One region of the Chryseobacterium sp. MYb328 genome, then DNA from elsewhere that is predicted to be linked to it. Evidence: riboswitches for the same ligand, from Rfam matches in the RefSeq annotation. Region 1 holds a riboswitch; each other region holds the start of a gene.
The links. Region 1 has a riboswitch for S-adenosylmethionine ahead of WH267_RS04850 (SusC/RagA family TonB-linked outer membrane protein). Riboswitches for the same ligand answer to the same signal wherever they lie in the genome.
Positions count from the first base shown of each region.

Region 2: it holds a riboswitch for S-adenosylmethionine, as region 1 does, so the genes downstream of both, WH267_RS04025 (alpha/beta fold hydrolase) here and WH267_RS04850 (SusC/RagA family TonB-linked outer membrane protein) in region 1, are expected to answer to the same signal.
Region 3: it holds a riboswitch for S-adenosylmethionine, as region 1 does, so the genes downstream of both, WH267_RS07920 (TonB-dependent receptor plug domain-containing protein) here and WH267_RS04850 (SusC/RagA family TonB-linked outer membrane protein) in region 1, are expected to answer to the same signal.

Region 1 covers NZ_JBBGZQ010000003.1:184,147-187,364, reverse strand. The annotation lists gene WH267_RS04855 (hypothetical protein) at 1-1,040, shown strand, start outside; SAM riboswitch class I at 1,664-1,760, shown strand; gene WH267_RS04850 (SusC/RagA family TonB-linked outer membrane protein) at 1,844-3,218, shown strand, end outside.
Region 2 covers NZ_JBBGZQ010000003.1:15,001-18,218, reverse strand. The annotation lists gene WH267_RS04030 (MGH1-like glycoside hydrolase domain-containing protein) at 1-1,383, opposite strand, end outside; SAM riboswitch class I at 1,572-1,679, shown strand; gene WH267_RS04025 (alpha/beta fold hydrolase) at 1,742-2,680, shown strand; gene WH267_RS04020 (ACT domain-containing protein) at 2,684-3,218, shown strand, end outside.
Region 3 covers NZ_JBBGZQ010000005.1:205,390-208,607, reverse strand. The annotation lists gene WH267_RS07925 (alpha-amylase family glycosyl hydrolase) at 1-1,616, shown strand, start outside; SAM riboswitch class I at 1,715-1,819, shown strand; gene WH267_RS07920 (TonB-dependent receptor plug domain-containing protein) at 1,912-3,218, shown strand, end outside.

The sequences.
Region 1 (3,218 bases):
ATGGGCAGGCTGCAAGCGGAGTATCCTTTACGATCCCATATACTGCGGGTAACGGAGGTCCTTATGCGGCACAAAGTATTGCTTCTACGGGGGTAACAGGTCTTACTGCTGCTATTGCTGCCGGGAACTTGAATAATGGATCGGGAAGCCTTACCTATACAGTAAGCGGGACACCTGCATCAGCAGGAACAGTAAGCTTTGCAGTTACCATAGGAGGTTCTACATGTACGGTAAACTTTACCGTAAATGCAGGATATGATTTGTCTAAGTTGAAAATACTTTCTGTAGGAGCATCTCCTTTTGGGGTAGATGGTACTACTAGCGGGTTAGGTGCTGTAATGAATAATCCATTTATTTTCAGTTCTTATTATCCTGGTGGAAGTAATCCTGCTGCGATGATCCAAACAACCGGACAATGGAGTGTGACAAGACGTGTTGTGAGTAGTGGCGGTATTAACGACTTAAATATTGGTGGGTATAAATTACTATTGGTATCCTATACTTATGATCTTACAAGTGCTGCGGAAGTAAGTGCTGTACAGATGTTTGTAAATAACGGAGGTACTGTTATATGGTATAGTGAAACAACTGGGGCGAATACCCTAAACATGATCAGGGCTTACGCAGGAGCTGGTGCAACTCAGGGAACCTGGAGTGATTGTTTTGCTTATAATATTCCTTCATCTTCTGCATTGAATGGTGATTTTGGAGATGCACGGAACACTTTATTAGGGAATGATGCCTGTACTTCAAGAGATTTAAGCAATTATGATTCCTCTTTAATTGAGGCTATGTCAGTATCTCAAACTACAGGAAATGTTGTAGCATTTAAATCTAAAACTAAAGAATTCTATTGGTTTGGTGATGGCGGAGTAACTAGGTATAATGGAACTGTACCTCCGGTAAGTGGTAATACGTCTCCTTGGTTACTAGACGCTAATAAGAAGCCTGTCATTGGGCAATGGAACGGACAGGGTAATGTTGCTAACTCCATTGTAATGATGAATATCATTGTAAAAGCTCTGAAAGCTGCTCAATAAGTAGGATAGATTTAATTTTATATAATAAAGAGACAGTTGATTAGCTGTCTCTTTTTATGGGTCTATGAAGTTTAATTCAAAGTTTGAAACGGTTCCTGAAGTTTTTCGGTGAATATTTAATTCATACTCCCAAATGCATATTTTATGATGTAATTGATGGATTTCTACTATTTCCGGTAATTTATTATACGGCTAAATTTGTTGTAAAGCATTTCATAAAAAGAATGAACCTTATGATCGAATTTTTAATGCTCATGATCAGATTTTATTTATAATTAGAGATTTTGACTTATAGATACATACAATGTTTGGTGATTAATGGCTTGCGGACCGATTGTTGAATTGCTTTATGGAATAGGTTTTCATTGATTGTACGCAGGCTGTTTTTTTGAGATTTGATTTGGATGATGGCACGCAAGTGCCATTTTTTTTGTTTCCATATTATTTTGAATTATCGATAATGATTTTTGTCATGTTTGAAAAAGTGATAATCTTTGTAATTCCTTTTTACTATGGCTTTTAATAAAAACTTATGTTAATTTTTGAAAATTTATCATGAAAAAATAATAAGTCTACTTGTTTTATAGACTAAAAGTTTATAGCTTTGCAACCATATTTCGATCGGCTTATAAAGAAAGATGGAGGGAACTGACCCAATGATATCTTGACAACCTGCATTATGTAAGGTGTTACATTCAGCCTTTAAAGGAAAAATAAGCATTTGGTTTATCGTATTTATCGATGCCCTTTGCTGTCTTTTCAGTAAAGGGTGAAATTTTAATATATGGTAAATAAAATTGATTATGATTAATAAAAATTTATTCAATTCTAAAATTTGGATTCCACCGGTTGCTGCATTTTTCTTAGGTGTGGTAAGTGTAAGCGGACAGAATTCCAAACCGAAAAAAGATACACTTAAAGAAAAGGAAATTGATGAAGTGGTTGTCGTAGCTTACGGAAAAGCAAAACGAAACAGCTATACCGGTTCAGTGGCAACGATTTCCAGTGATAAAATAAATAACAGACCTGTAACCAATGTTACAAAAGCGCTGGAAGGAATGGTGCCCGGAGTTCAGGTTACGGGAGCTTCAGGGCAACCCGGAGCAACATCTGCAATCAGGATCCGTGGGATTGGCTCCGTAAGTGCTTCCAGTGATCCGTTATACGTTGTAGACGGAATTCCTTTTGATGGAAACCTGAACGCTATCAGCCCGAATGATATAGAATCTATCAGTGTGCTGAAAGATGCTACGGCAAGTGCATTGTACGGTTCAAGAGGAGCGAACGGGATCATTATCGTTACTACAAAGTCCGGTAAAAAAGGGGAAGCCAGAGTAAATCTTAATATCAGTCAGGGATTCTCAGGCAGAGCCGTAAAAGATTATGAACAGGTAAATACGGATCAGTACTTTCAATTATATTGGGAGGCAATGAGAAACGGATATCAATCTGGTTCAATCTCTGCACAACAGGCCGCACAGATGGCAACAGATAATATTATTTCTAATCTGGGAATTAATCCTTATGGCGGCAATTATCCAAAACCAATAGGAACTGACGGGAAATTATTACCGGGAGCAAGAGCTTTATGGAATGATGACTGGAGAGACGTTTTGCAAAGGGTAGCTTCCAGAAATCAGGTGGATCTGGATATCAGTGGCGGAAGTGAAAAAAGTAACTATTTCTTCTCATTAGGATATCTGGATGATAAAGGAATGGCAATTGAATCTGGATTTAAGAGATATAATACAAGATTAAAGATCAATTCTGAAGTGAAAAGCTGGTTAAATGTTGGGGCTAATTTAAGTTATACCAACAGTATTCAGCAGGCTCCAAGTTCCTCGGATTCTAAAGCAAGTAATATTATTCAGGCAGCGAGAGCAATACCGTCTTTCTATCCTTATTATGAAAGAAATCCTGACGGATCTTATGTATTGGATGCTGAAGGAAACAGAGTGTATGATTTTGGAAAATACAGACCTACTGCAGCCCTTCAGAATCAAAACCAGGCAGCAAGCTTACCATTAGATAAGAATGAAAATAAGATCGATAACTTTTCGGGAAAAGGATTTATGGAATTGACTTTCCTTCCGGAGCTGAAGTTCAGATCAAGCTTTTCATTGGATCTTGTGAGTTATAATGAACACTATTATACGAATCCACTTCTTGGACAAAGTA
Region 2 (3,218 bases), 170 kb from region 1:
ATTCCATTCATAGGCTGGCAGCTGTCCGTTAGGATGCATATACCATTCTTTGGTCAGAAGTAAAAGCTGTCCTTTGGCAAATTCAGCATCAATGATGGATAAAGGAACACAGTGAAAAGCAAGATCCCAGGTTGCATACCATGGATATTCCCATTTATCAGGCATCGAAATAATATCCTTATTGTGAAGATGGTTCCATTCTGTATTTCTTACATAATCATTAAAGTTTCTCGGTGCTTCAAAGTTCGGATCCCCTTTCAGCCATTTTCCAATATTGTAGTGATAGAACTGTTTATTCCACAAAAGCCCGGCAAAAGCCTGCCTTTGTACATTCCTTTCATCTTCATTGGTAGTATCATTTTGAATTTCATGATAAAACTCTTCCGCTTCCGCCTGTCTTGCTGTAAAAATCTCATCAAAACGTTCAAAGGGCTCATCGCTTTCATCAGGACATAATCTGAATTCAAAGACCTGGGATTGTCCGGCTCCAATAAGTTCATCAATTAAGAAAGAAGTTTTGGTTCCCTTTTTTTCAGGATTTACCGTATTGCTGTGATGGATGATGAAATCATTGATTCCATCTTTAAAATAAGTGTTTTCTGCCTGTGGGGCTCCATACAGCTTTGGAGTATTGGTTTCATTCTCACAAAATACACTTTGAGCATTCCTATTTCTTGAATAAAACTTTTTAATGGAGATACTGTCGTGACCAATATTGATACTTCCGTCATGTGAAGCATTCATTTCTCCTTTGTAGGTATTGTATCCCCATTTCCAGTTATTTCTGAACCAGGCAGTAGGTGCTACTACAATAGGAGCATCATACTGACTTCGGTTACAAACCGTTATTTTCACAAGAATATCATTGTGATCAGCCTTACAATATTCAATGAAAATATCAAAATAGGCATCATTATCAAAAATCCCTGTATCAAAGATCTCATATTCCGGTTCCTGTTTGCTGCGTCTACCGTTTTCTGCAACAAGTTCATCATAAGGGAATTCATTGATCGGATATTTATAAACCATCTTCATATAGCTATGAGTAGGTGTATTATCCAGATAATAGAAAATTTCCTTGATGTCTTCACCATGGTTTCCCTGTGGATTACTCAATCCAAAGAAGCGTTCCTTAACGATTTTATCCCTTTTATTCCAAAACGAAAGAGCAAAACAGAACAATTGCTTTACATCAGAAATTCCGGCAATACCTTCTTCACCCCAACGGTAGGTATAGCTTTCCGCATTATTATGATTGGTGTAATTCCATGCATTTCCGTTCGGGCTATAATCTTCCCGTACATTTCCCCATTGCCGGTTGCTTACATAAGGTCCCCAGTTTTTCCATTTGGTATCTTGTAATCTTTCTTTTTCGGCGATCATATATCATCATTTTTCTATACGAAGGTAGTTTTTTTGCAAAATAATTCCAATTCCTTTTATCTGAAGAATTATTAATATACTCTTGAAATACTTGTGTTTAAGGGCTTTTTTAAATATTAAATTATTTTTTTTTTGATTTTAAAAGAAAAGAACTACCTTTGCATCATTCGTTCATTCAAATATTGAAAATGTTATCAAGAAAGGTTGAGGGATTAGACCCTATGAAACCTTAGCAACCCTTTGCGCAAGCAAAGAAGGTGCTACGTTCTACCAAAGTAATTTTGGACAGATAACTTACTGAAGTTCTTTTCAGCCATTTCCTGTGGCATTTTCAATTGTATTAAAATATATAATAGAATTGAAAACAGAACTAAACTATATTAATCTTTCGTATCAAACCTATTCCCAAAAGGAATACAATATCTCGTTAAGCTATGAGCTTTTCGGGAAAGATCTGTTTACAGCTCCTGTCATTTTAATCAACCATGCCCTTACCGGAAATTCAAACGTATCCGGAGAAAAAGGATGGTGGAAACAATTGATAGGCGAAAATCAGATCGTTGATACCGATAAATATACTGTTCTGTGTTTCAACATTCCCGGAAACGGATACGATCATTTTTTAATTGAAGACTATGAAGACTTTACTCCTTCAGATATTGCCAACATATTTCTGAAAGGGCTGGATGCTTTACATATCAAAAACCTATATGCCATTATTGGAGGCTCATTGGGAGGGGGAATAGCATGGGAAATGTTAGCAAAACAACCCAAGCTGGCAGAAATTTTCATTCCTATTGCCTGTGATTACAGAACCCATGATTGGTTGCATGCACAATGTCTGGTTCAGAAATTTTTATTGAATGATAAAGAAGAACCATTACAAAAAGCAAGAATCCATGCCATGCTGTGCTATAGAACTCCGGAATCACTTAATGACAGATTTCAAAATAAATACAATCAGGAAAAACAATGTCTGGAATCGGAAGACTGGTTGGTTTACCATGGTAATGCGCTAAACGAAAGGTTTAGTTTGCAAGCGTACAAGCTGATGAACCATTTGCTGATGAATATAAATACTGATGAATCAGCCCTGGAGAGTATAGAGGCACGAATGCACATGATCTCCGTAGATACAGATTTATTCTTCCCAGCTTCTGAAATCCGAATGTGTTTTGAGAATCTGAAAAAGAAAAAGGAGAATATCTCTTATCACGAGATCCAATCTATACACGGGCATGATGCCTTCCTAATGGAATATCAACAATTAAATAATATCATAAAAAACATTTTATAAGTAATGAAAAATGCTAAAGAAATAAAATTTTTGAAGAACAGATCAATTGTCAAATTTGAAGGAGAAGATTTCTTAGGGGAAATCGGGATTGACGGACGAATTTTTAAAGCGCTTACTTTAGCACGTATCAGTGTGGGAGTAATCTCCCAGCAAGCCATAGAAAACGGAATTTCCATTTTAGTTCATGAAAATGATGCTGAAAAAGCAGTAGCTTGTCTTATTGATGAGTTTGAAGCAGAAAGAAAATCAGGAAAAGTATCTCAAATATATAGTATCAACAATGTTTCTGTGATCGGTTTTGTAGCAGAAGATTCTAATAAAGTCTTTGCAGAATTGGCAAGAAATAATGTTTTTCCATTGCTTTTAAACCAGGTTGCCGGTGAAAACAGAGTAAACATCGTGGTGACTTCTTCACAGGATGAAAAAACCAGAAACATCATAGAATCTGAGATCTTCAAAAAACCGAAGACCGTTCATTTAGCGATCATAGGCCATGGAAATGTAGGAAAAACATTAATTGAACAGGTTCTTGAATCTT
Region 3 (3,218 bases), on a different contig from region 1:
CCATTGAATTGCTTCCGATTATGGAATTTGACGGAAACCTTTCATGGGGATACAATACTTCTTTTCATTATGCTTTAGATAAAGCTTATGGAACACCGGAGAAATTCAAAGAATTTGTTGATCTGTGCCATCAGAATGGGATTGCTGTCATTCTTGATGTCGCTTTTAACCATGCAACAGGACGTTCTCCCTTGGCGAGACTTTGGAATATAGATCCGGACGGCGATGGTTACGGTGATGTGGCAGCTAATAACCCTTATTTTAATCAGGTTCCGAAACATTCTTATAATGTTTTTAATGATTTTAACCATACAAGTCCTTCAACTCAATATTACGTTGAAAGATGTCTTCAGCAGTGGCTTACAGAATATCATATTGATGGATTCCGTTGGGATTTAACGAAAGGTTTCACCCAAAACTGTTCTGAAAACGATGAAAACTGCACCAATGCCTATCAGCAGGATAGAGTGGATATTATGAAGAATTATGCGGATAAACAATGGGCAATTGACCCTAATTCTTATATGATATTTGAACACCTGGGAACAGATCAGGAAGAACAGCAATGGGCAAATTATAGAGTAGCAGAAGGAAAAGGAGTAATGCTTTGGAATAAACAGACAGAACCCTATAATCAGAATACAATGGGATATAAAGAAAACAGCAGTTACGACCGTATGAATCACAATCTTCATGGTTTTGCAGAAATGCGTGCAGTAGGATATGGTGAGAGTCATGATGAAGAAAGACTGATGTTTAAAAACCTGGCTTATGGAGCTGTTAATGGAAGTTACAGTGTGAAGAACTTGAATACAGCTTTAGAAAGAATGAAAACATTCGGAGCAACATTCTTTACCATTCCCGGTCCAAAAATGATCTGGCAGTTTGGAGAGCTGGGCTATGAATTCAGTATCAACAGGTGTGCGGATGGAAGCATCAACAACGGCTGTAGAACTGATGAAAAGCCTGTTGCGTTTACCTTAGGATATGATACTGATGCCAATAGAAAAGCAGTTTATGATACTTGGTCGAAGATTATCGATATCAGAAATACCAACCCTGTATTCAAATCAAAAACATACAGTATAGAATCAAATAATCTGGCCAACGATCCGGATGGATTGATCACGAGAATCTATGTCTATGACAACACTATTAACGGAATGAAAAATGTAGTAGTTCTTGCCAATTATTCCACTTCTGTACAAAATGTAATTCCTTATTTCCCTTACGTTGGGCAATGGAAAAATTTGATGGATGATACCTTTTCAAATATTAGCTCTACAATTGCTCCGATTACTTTACAGCCAGGAGAATTCAGAATTTTTGGAAATTCTGCCGGAACTTTATCTACTTCTGATGTGAATGCTACCAACAAACTATCTCTTCAGATTGCTGATAACCCCATTAAAAATGGCTCTGCAAAATTAATTTTTAATAAAGCTAAAAATGGAGAAATTCTTATTTTCGATATGAGTGGTAAAAAACTGGATGCATTCAAACTGGATAAAGAAAACGGAAACTATGAGCTGAAGGTTAATTATCCACCAGGAACCTATCTGGTTCATCTGAAATCAGAAACCGGAGTGGCTATTCAAAAGATGATTGTCAAATAAATACAAAGGCCAATTTGCAGACCAGCAGATTTGCCTTTTTTCTTTTGGGTGATTCTTCAATTTTTGCAGATTTGAAAAATTAGTCTACCTTTGCACTAGATTTATCAAGAAAGGTGGAGGGATTTGGCCCAATGAAACCTTAGCAACCTACACGATTCCAAAAGTGTAAAGGTGCTAATTCCAACCCGATGGGGAGATAAGTGAAGTCAATATTTCTTATATGAATTCCATTTCTTGAAGTCTTGTGTATCTGCAGTATAATCTGTAGAAGAATATTTAATTGGCAAGAATAAAGATGAAAAAATTAAGCACCGCTGTATTACTGATAGGGACAATTTTGGTCGCTGCCCAGGAGCAGGAGGAAAAAGGAAAACAAATCGAAGACATTATCATCGTCGGAAACCGTAACGTCAAAAGAACAAAGCTGGAGACACCTGTTCCTGTAGATGTGATCAATATTGATAAAATTCAGAAATCATCTCCACAAATGACGGCTCAGGATCTTCTGAATTATGTGATCCCTTCATTTAATTCTGTGAGACAATCCGCCTCTGATGGGACGGAGCATATTGATCCGGTAACATTAAGAGGTATGGGGCCGGATCAGGTTTTAGTATTGCTTAATGGGAAAAGAAGGCATACAACTTCCCTGGTCAATTATCAGAATACAATAGGGAACGGATCTGTAGGAACGGATTTAAGTACTATTCCTGTCATTGCTATTGAAAAAATTGAAGTGTTAAGAGATGGTGCTGCAGCACAATATGGTTCTGATGCCATCGCAGGAGTAATTAATATTATTTTAAAAAAGAATGCAGGGGCTTCTGCAAGCTTAACCTATGGATTAAGTGGAAGAAATGATGGGGATACTTACCAGGCGGGAGTGAATTATGGAACTTCTTTGGGTAAAAATGATGGGTTTATCAATCTTTCATTGCAGCTAAGTCACAGAGGAAAAACCACGAGAACCCAAAATCATGATCTTGATATTTACGGGAATAATTTTGCCTATGAATTTGCAGATAATCCGGATGTTGCAAGACAAAATGATGATGATGAGATCAGAAAAAGAGGATTGACAAGAGATGACTTTAATTTCCAGATCGGAGACGCGCAAATCAGACAGGGGCAATTGTTTTTCAATTCAGAATATCCTTTGAATGATAACTTTAAATTCTATTCCTTTGGTGGTTTCAGTATTAAAGAAGGAAAAGGATATGGCTTCAGAAGGCTTCCGAATGAAAGTTTTAATATTGTGAAAGAAATCTACCCCAACGGTTTTCAGGCAGTCCTGAATTCTCAGATTTATGATATTTCTTATGCTGTGGGTGCTAAATATAATGTCAACAGCTGGCTGATTGATCTGAGTAATACATTCGGAAGCAATACATTCAATTACAACGTTGGCAATACCAATAATGCTTCTCTGGGAATAAAATCTCCCACCCGTTTTTACGCAGGGGCACACAGTTTTCTACAAAATACCGTTAATCTTGACGTTTCAAAGAAGATAAAAAACTTCAATATTGCCTTTGGGGGAGAATTCAGGTTTGAGCAGTATCAGATCAAAGCGGGAGATGAAGCTTCCTATACCCAATATGA